2 regions of the Methylobacterium phyllosphaerae genome follow, and region 2 is predicted to be linked to the other one. Evidence: predicted binding sites of a transcription regulator. Region 2 holds the regulator's gene; the other holds the start of a gene.

Region 1 (3,405 bases), 2.2 Mb from region 2:
GTCCTGGAGGACGTAGCCGTTCACGTCCTCGTCGACGACAGGATGGCCGATGCCATCAAGTGCTACGGCATCGCCGACAGACAGGTTAAGGCGGGTCTCTTTCGATGGGGTTGAACCGGTCCGCATGAATGTCCTCGCGGTGCTGCGGACAGCCGCCCCCGATCACGCCGAAGCGTGTCTGCGAAGGCGACCGTGGGATCGCGATGTCGCGGAGGATGCTGTGTCCGGGCGGGGCTTATCCGGCCTACAAAGGCCGTGCCTCTTGCGCGCTCGGAATCGTCATGCGACCTTCCAAGCCGTGCCGTTCTCGGCGTGAATCGCCGAGTTTGGACACAACATCCCTCTGTGGGTGGCCGGCGTGGCTTGCTAGGGCTTATGCGCCGGCGGTCGGTTCATCACCGCTGGGGGTGTCTGGTTCCAGCCAGACCCCCCTTGGTGATCCGACCCTTATCCAGGTCTGGTCATCACGAACCTCTCAAATTTGGCGAACGACTGCCGCTCGCCTCCAGCAAAACTGGCAGATCCACTGCGGCCACGCTAGTGGAACGCGCTGGCAGACCTTTGCCAAACTGCGCAGATCGGCGCTAACCCCTTGATCTTACAAGCCCCTGATAGGACTCGATAAACTTCGTTGAATCGCAAGCTGTCCCGGTTTGGGACCTCGTCTCTGCGATTCGGTAGCGATTCCGTAACCATAACCATCGTTGAGCGCCCTGACTTTCACCGCGCCTGGTCACAGGAAGAGCAGGGCAGACGACCTCTCGAGGTTAAAAAATGCGATCCGAAAATCTCAGCGTCGCGTCGATCGTCGTCACGATCGGGCAGAGATCGGGGACGTCGAGACTGTCCAGAAAGCGGCGTTCGGCCTCGACTTGTGTAGGATCGACCTCGCGAACCCAAGCGCGATACCGACCATCGTGGCCGCCATGCCAGCGATAGCCACGCTTGCGGAGGTCTTCACGCACCTCATACGACGCACCAAGCGCCCATACCTGACTGGTCTCCCGCTGTGCTGCGGCGGCCAGGGCGACAATGGCGACCTGACCGGACTGTGGCAGGGGCATCTCCAAGATCTCGAGCAAGGCTTCCAACCGCCGGCTCGCGTCTCCTTCGAAGAAGTAGCCCTGCCGATACGCGATGAAGGGCAGCTCGGTGCAGCCGACACCCTCGTGGCTCCACCTGATCTGGACGCGTGAGCACGCCCAGGCCCGGTGCTGGAAGTCCGATTGCAGTCGCTCGCAAAACCGACGCGCCCGCGCGGCGTCGTGACAGACGATCAGCTCCGCGGTCTTGATGAAGTCCCCGACGAAGCGAGCATTGATCCGCTTCCCCTTCACGGCCTCGTCCGTGATGCCCGTCGCCCTCGTGACATAGGGTGGGATCGGCTTTTTCGGCTGGTTCAGTCCGAGATAGCTTTCGAGAGGTCCGAAGATCGTGCCTTTCTCGGTGAAGGCGAAGCGTATCATCGCCAGGACGATGATCTCGTCGCCGTCCGGATTGGGGCCCGTCGTATCGACGTGGATGAGGATTCCCGTCTGAGCGTTACTGGGAACGTCCCTGGGGTAGGGCGACCGGCCTTCGACCCGGCGAAGGACACGATAGTCCGGGTGGCCCTTCAGCGCGTGGGCGTGAAACTCGCCCAGAAAATAATCCATGGTTTGCTCCCGTGATAGGACCGAGACCGGTCAGCCTAGGAAGGCAAGCCATCGTCTGGCCGCTGGATCCATAAAAAAGGAACAAAACACGAACAAAATGCGTAGAAACTACCGAGTTAGGTCAGGCCAATTAACCATGTTTTCGGACGACCCAACGGCTAACCGCGAGTCCCGATTCACGGATTTCGCGTGTGAGGCGGTTCAAGCCAGACTGAGTTCTGTTCAATTAACGGTTGCGTCCATCCCCATTATCCACAGCGGTTCTGCTGATTGATGGGCAAGCGTCTCGAGCGCTTGCATCGACGGAACTGTCCGCGTCTTTGTTCCTTGTTTGTTCCTACAACGAGCGAGGTTAGGCGTGACACTGACAAGGGTCGACGCGCTGCCGCTAGGCGGCCCCGATGCGGTGCGCATCCCGCTGATCGGCCAGAGCTTGTGCGCGGGCTTTCCGTCGCCCGCCGACGACTTTCTGGAGGGGGCACTCGAACTGCCGCGGTGGCTCGCACCGAACCCGCCCGCGACCTTCCTGTGGCGGATCGCGGGCGACAGCATGCGCGGAGCCGGGATCTTCGACGGCGACCTCGCCTGCGTCGACCGCAGCCTGACGCCGGCCAACGGCAGCGTCGTGGTGGCGGCCATCGATGGCGAGATGAGCCTCAAGCGGTACCGCCAGGACGGCAACTGCGCCTGGCTTGCCTTCGAGAACCGCGACCTGCCGGTCTTCGCGGTCGAGAACCTCCAGGATGGGGTCATCTGGGGCGTCGTGCGGTTCACCATCCGCTGGCACACGGCGAAGGCGGCGCTCAAGCGATGAGCCGGGCGATCGCGCTCATCGATGGCAACAGCTTCTACTGCTCTTGCGAGCGCGTGTTCGATCCGAAGCTCGCGCGGGTGCCGGTAATCGTGCTGTCGAACAACGACGGCTGTGCCATCGCCCGGACTGCCGAGGCCAAGGCGCTCGGCATCAAGATGGGCGACCCATGGTTCAAGATCCGGGAGATGTGCCAAGCCCAGGGCGTGCGCGTATTCTCGTCGAACTACACGCTCTACGGGGACATGTCGGCCCGGGCGAACGCGGTCTACCGGGACTTCGCGCGGGACGTGGAGATCTACTCGATCGACGAGAGCTTTCTGGATCTCTCGGACGTGCGCGAGCGCGACCGCTTGGCGCTCGCCCAGGATCTCCGGGCGACGGTGCGCGCCTGAACCGGCATTCCGACCTGCGTCGGCCTCGGGCCCACGAAGACGCTGGCGAAGCTCGCCAACCACATCGCCAAGACGGTGCCGGCCTTGAACGGCGTCTGCGATCTGACCGATCCGGTCCAGTACGACCACTGGCTCTGCCGGATCCACGTCGGCGAACTTTGGGGGATCGGTCGGGCTTCGCTCGCCAAGCTCGAGGCGATGGGCGTCGACAGCGTCGCGGATCTTCGCGATCTCGATCCCCGGCCCGTACGCAAGGCGCTCACCGTTGTGGGCGAGCGCATCATCCATGAGCTGCGCGGCACCACCTGCCTGCCGCTGGAACTGGTGCCAGCCCGCCGGAAGGGCTGCGCGGTCACCCGGTCATTCTCCGGCCGGGTGACGGACCGTGAAACGCTCGACGAGGCGGTGGCCGCTCACGCGGCTCGGCTCGGCGAGAAGCTGCGCCGCGACGGGCTCGGGACCGATCAGGTCACGGTCTTCTACCATACGAGTGAGCACGACCGCGGCGACCCAATGCGCGCGGTCTCGACCGTCGTGACCCTGC
Region 2 (3,405 bases):
GGGCGGCTGTTCGTGCGCCCCGGGGCGGGCCGGCTCGGTCGGCTCGTCGGCACCGGCCTCTCGGCGGTCACCGGGACTCTGGCCACGACCCTGGTGGCGCAGGTCGCGACCGCACCCTTCGCCACCTACCATTTCCAGACGATCCAGCCCTTCGGCCTCGTCGGCAACGCCCTGACCCTGCCGCTCGTCTCCCTCGTGGTGATGCCCTCCGCGGTGATCGGGATCCTCGCCTATCCCTTCGCCCTCGACCGCCCGATCTGGTGGCTGATGGGTCAGGCGGTGGGGGGCATGCTCGCCGTCTCCCAGTGGATCGCCGGGTTCGAGCGGGCCATCGTGGTCGTGCCGGCCTTCGGCACCGCGGCGCTGTTCCTGCTGACCGCGGGCCTGCTGCTCGCGACGTTACCGGCCTCCCGCCTGCGCTGGCTCGCCGTGCCGCCGATCCTGCTTGGACTCGTCGTCGCGGCCCGACCCGACCGCTACGACCTCTATGTCGATCGGCAGGGCGCGGGAGCCGCGGTGCGGGGGCCGGACGGACGGCTTGCGGCCCTCGGCAGTCCGTCCGGCTTCGTCCTCGAACAATGGCTGAAGGCGGACGGCGACGGACGGGGAGCCGGGGGACTGATCGTCCGATCGGGCGGCGGCCGCTGTGACCGGCTCGGATGCACCGCGCGCCTGCCGGACGGACGGGCGGTCGCCCTGGTCCGGGACCGGCGGGCCTTCCCGGAGGATTGCGCCCGCGCCGCGGTGCTGATCACGGGCCTCGTGGCCCCTCCGACCTGCACCAGCCCCCTGGTGATCGACCGGCGCGTCCTGTCCGCCCAGGGCGCCGTCGCCCTCAGGTCCGAAGGCGAGAGCTTCGTCGCCCATCACGCCCGGGCCGATGGCCGCGCCGTGCCCTGGCGACCACGCTCGGGACACGGGTCGGTGCCGCCACAACCGGTCACCGCGCCCTCCGCGGAGGCCCGCGCCTCTGACGACGGGGCGACAACGCCTCCGGAAACCGATGCGTCGGGCGGGGACCTCGCCCCCGGCGACGCGCCGGCCGAGCCGCTTCAGTAGCGGCGGACGAGGCTGACGAGGCGGCCCTGGATCCGGACCCGGTCGGGCCCGAGGACACGCGTCTCGTAGGCCGGGTTGGCGGCCTCCAGGGCGATCGAGGAGCCGCGGCGGCGCAGACGCTTGAGCGTCGCCTCCTCGTCGTCGATCAGCGCCACGATGATGTCGCCGGTATTGGCCGTGTCCTGCTTGCGGATCACCACGAGGTCGCCGTCGAGGATGCCGGCCTCGACCATCGAGTCGCCGCGCACCTCCAGGGCGTAGTGCTCGCCGCCGGCCACGAAGTCCGGCGACAGGGTGATGGCATGGCTCTGGTTCTGGATCGCCGAGACCGGCGTACCGGCGGCGATCCGGCCCATCACCGGGATCGAAATGGCACGACCGGCGTCGTCGATCATCCGTGTGCTGGCCGGGGCCGGCGGATGCTTGGACTTGCCGCCCTCGACCACGCTCGGGGTGAAACGGCGCGGCTCGGCCGGGGCCGAAGATGGGGCCGAAGATGGGGCCGTCTGGCTCAGGCTCTCGGGGATGCGGATCACCTCGATGGCGCGCGCCCGATTCGGCAGGCGCCGGAGGAAGCCGCGCTCCTCCAGGGCCGTGATCAGCCGGTGGATGCCGGATTTCGACTTGAGGTCGAGGGCATCCTTCATCTCGTCGAAGGACGGCGGGACGCCGCATTCCTGCATCCGGCTCTGGATGAAACGCAGGAGGTCCAGCTGCTTGCGCGTGAGCATCGAAGGGGGACTCGCGGCTTGGCAGACCGCCCCGTGACGGTCTCTGAAACAAATCACGAACAGGTTAAACGTTCCGCAAGTGTTCCGCAAGGGCGGCACCGCTACGCTTGGCGCGTCGCTCCGCGCTCGCGGGAGCAAGGTCGAGAAACGCATTGACGGCGCAAGCGGAGCCGTTTCAATGCACCGCGGCGCCCCGCCGGGAAGGCGGCGGATCCGGGCCGCGGGCTGGGACCCTCTTGGGATGACGAGGATGCGACGACCCGCAGCTCTGCTGCCCCTCGGCCTCGCCGCCCTCGGCCTCGCCGGCTGCACCACCGGGTTCTCCTACATCTCGCGGAACTACGTGGCGCTCACCCCCCAGGTGGTGACGATCGGCTGCAAGGAGCCCTACGAGGTCTACGACAACCGGCAGATGCGCCGGATGCTGATCGTCTCGAACGCCCTGCGCGAATATACCGGCTGCAACCTGAGCGAGGCCCGGATCGATCCGGAGCCGGACGCCACCCGGGTGAAGCGCTTCCGCACCGCCGCCCGGGCCTATCTCGACGAGACCGTGCGCGAGGATTGCCGGATCACCGGCGAGACCGTGTTCGATCCGCTGAAGACCGAGTTCGCCTACGCCTGCGACACGCCGATCGAGAAGCGCGGCACCGTGGTCCCCCGCCTGCCGGGCCGCAATCCCGGTCTCGCCCGCTGACCGACCGGCGGCGCGCGGTCAGGCGCCCGGCTTCGGGAAGGTCCGTTCCGCCGCGTCGCCGGCGGCGGCGAGCAGGGCGCGGGCGAAGGCCCGGGCTTCCGCCCGGTCGAGAACGATCGCGGCGGTGACCGGCGCGCCGCCGAGGTCGGCCAGGGCGAGTTCCAGGCGCACCCCGTCGGGCACGGCGGTCGCCTGCAGGCTCCAGCCGGAGCCCCGATCCGTGCTCTCCGCCATCACATGTTCCTCCCGCCTGCCCCGGGAAAACGCCGCAGGCGCCCGCCGGAACCGCCCGTGCGCGGGACTGTTCCCGAGCCGTGCCCAGCGCTTCCCTGCCTCGCCTGTCCGCTTACCTCAAGGCCGCAGGCCCCGGACTCGTGGTGATGCTGGCCGATACGGATGTCGGAAGCCTCATCACGGCGGCCCAGAGCGGGGCGCGCTGGGGCTATTCGCTCCTGCTCCTCCAGATCCTGCTGGTGCCGATCCTGTACGTCGTCCAGGAGCTGACGGTGCGGCTCGGGACCGCCACCGGACGCGGCCACGGCGCGCTGATCCGGGAGCGCTACGGGCCGGCCTGGGCCTGGATCTCGTACGGCGGCCTCGTGGTCGCCGGCATCGGCGCCATCGTCACGGAATTCTCCGGCATCGCCGGCATCGGGGACCTGTTCGGGGTGCCGCGGCTCGTGAGCCTCGGCCTGCCGGCCTGCCTGCTCCTGGGGCTCGTCTTCACCGGGAGCTACCGGCGCGTCGAGGTCGTGGCGATCGTGGTCGGCCTGTTCGAGCTGGTCTTCGTCGGGCTCGCCGTCGCGGCGCGGCCGAACCTGCCCGAGATCGTCGCCTCCTTCGGGCACATGCCGCTGGGCGACGGCCAGTTCCGGGTGCTGATCGCGGCCAATATCGGCGCGGTGATCATGCCGTGGA

The links. Region 2 encodes LexA, which represses DNA repair genes until DNA is damaged. Its sites were predicted from a motif close to TGTTCNNNNTGTGTTCNG; they were not measured.
Region 1: the regulator LexA is predicted to act here: its motif matches at 1,733-1,750, upstream of MCBMB27_RS25825 (LexA family protein).

Annotation. Positions count from the first base shown of each region.
Region 1 covers NZ_CP015367.1:5,648,391-5,651,795, forward strand. The annotation lists gene MCBMB27_RS29810 (TnsA endonuclease N-terminal domain-containing protein) at 1-126, opposite strand, end outside; gene MCBMB27_RS25820 (3'-5' exonuclease) at 768-1,655, opposite strand; gene MCBMB27_RS25825 (LexA family protein) at 2,014-2,469, shown strand; partial or broken gene MCBMB27_RS25830 (Y-family DNA polymerase) at 2,466-3,405, shown strand, end outside.
Region 2 covers NZ_CP015367.1:1,737,923-1,741,327, reverse strand. The annotation lists gene MCBMB27_RS07675 (ComEC/Rec2 family competence protein) at 1-1,059, shown strand, start outside; gene lexA (transcriptional repressor LexA) at 1,053-1,790, opposite strand; gene MCBMB27_RS07665 (hypothetical protein) at 2,041-2,487, shown strand; gene MCBMB27_RS07660 (hypothetical protein) at 2,506-2,721, opposite strand; gene MCBMB27_RS07655 (NRAMP family divalent metal transporter) at 2,802-3,405, shown strand, end outside.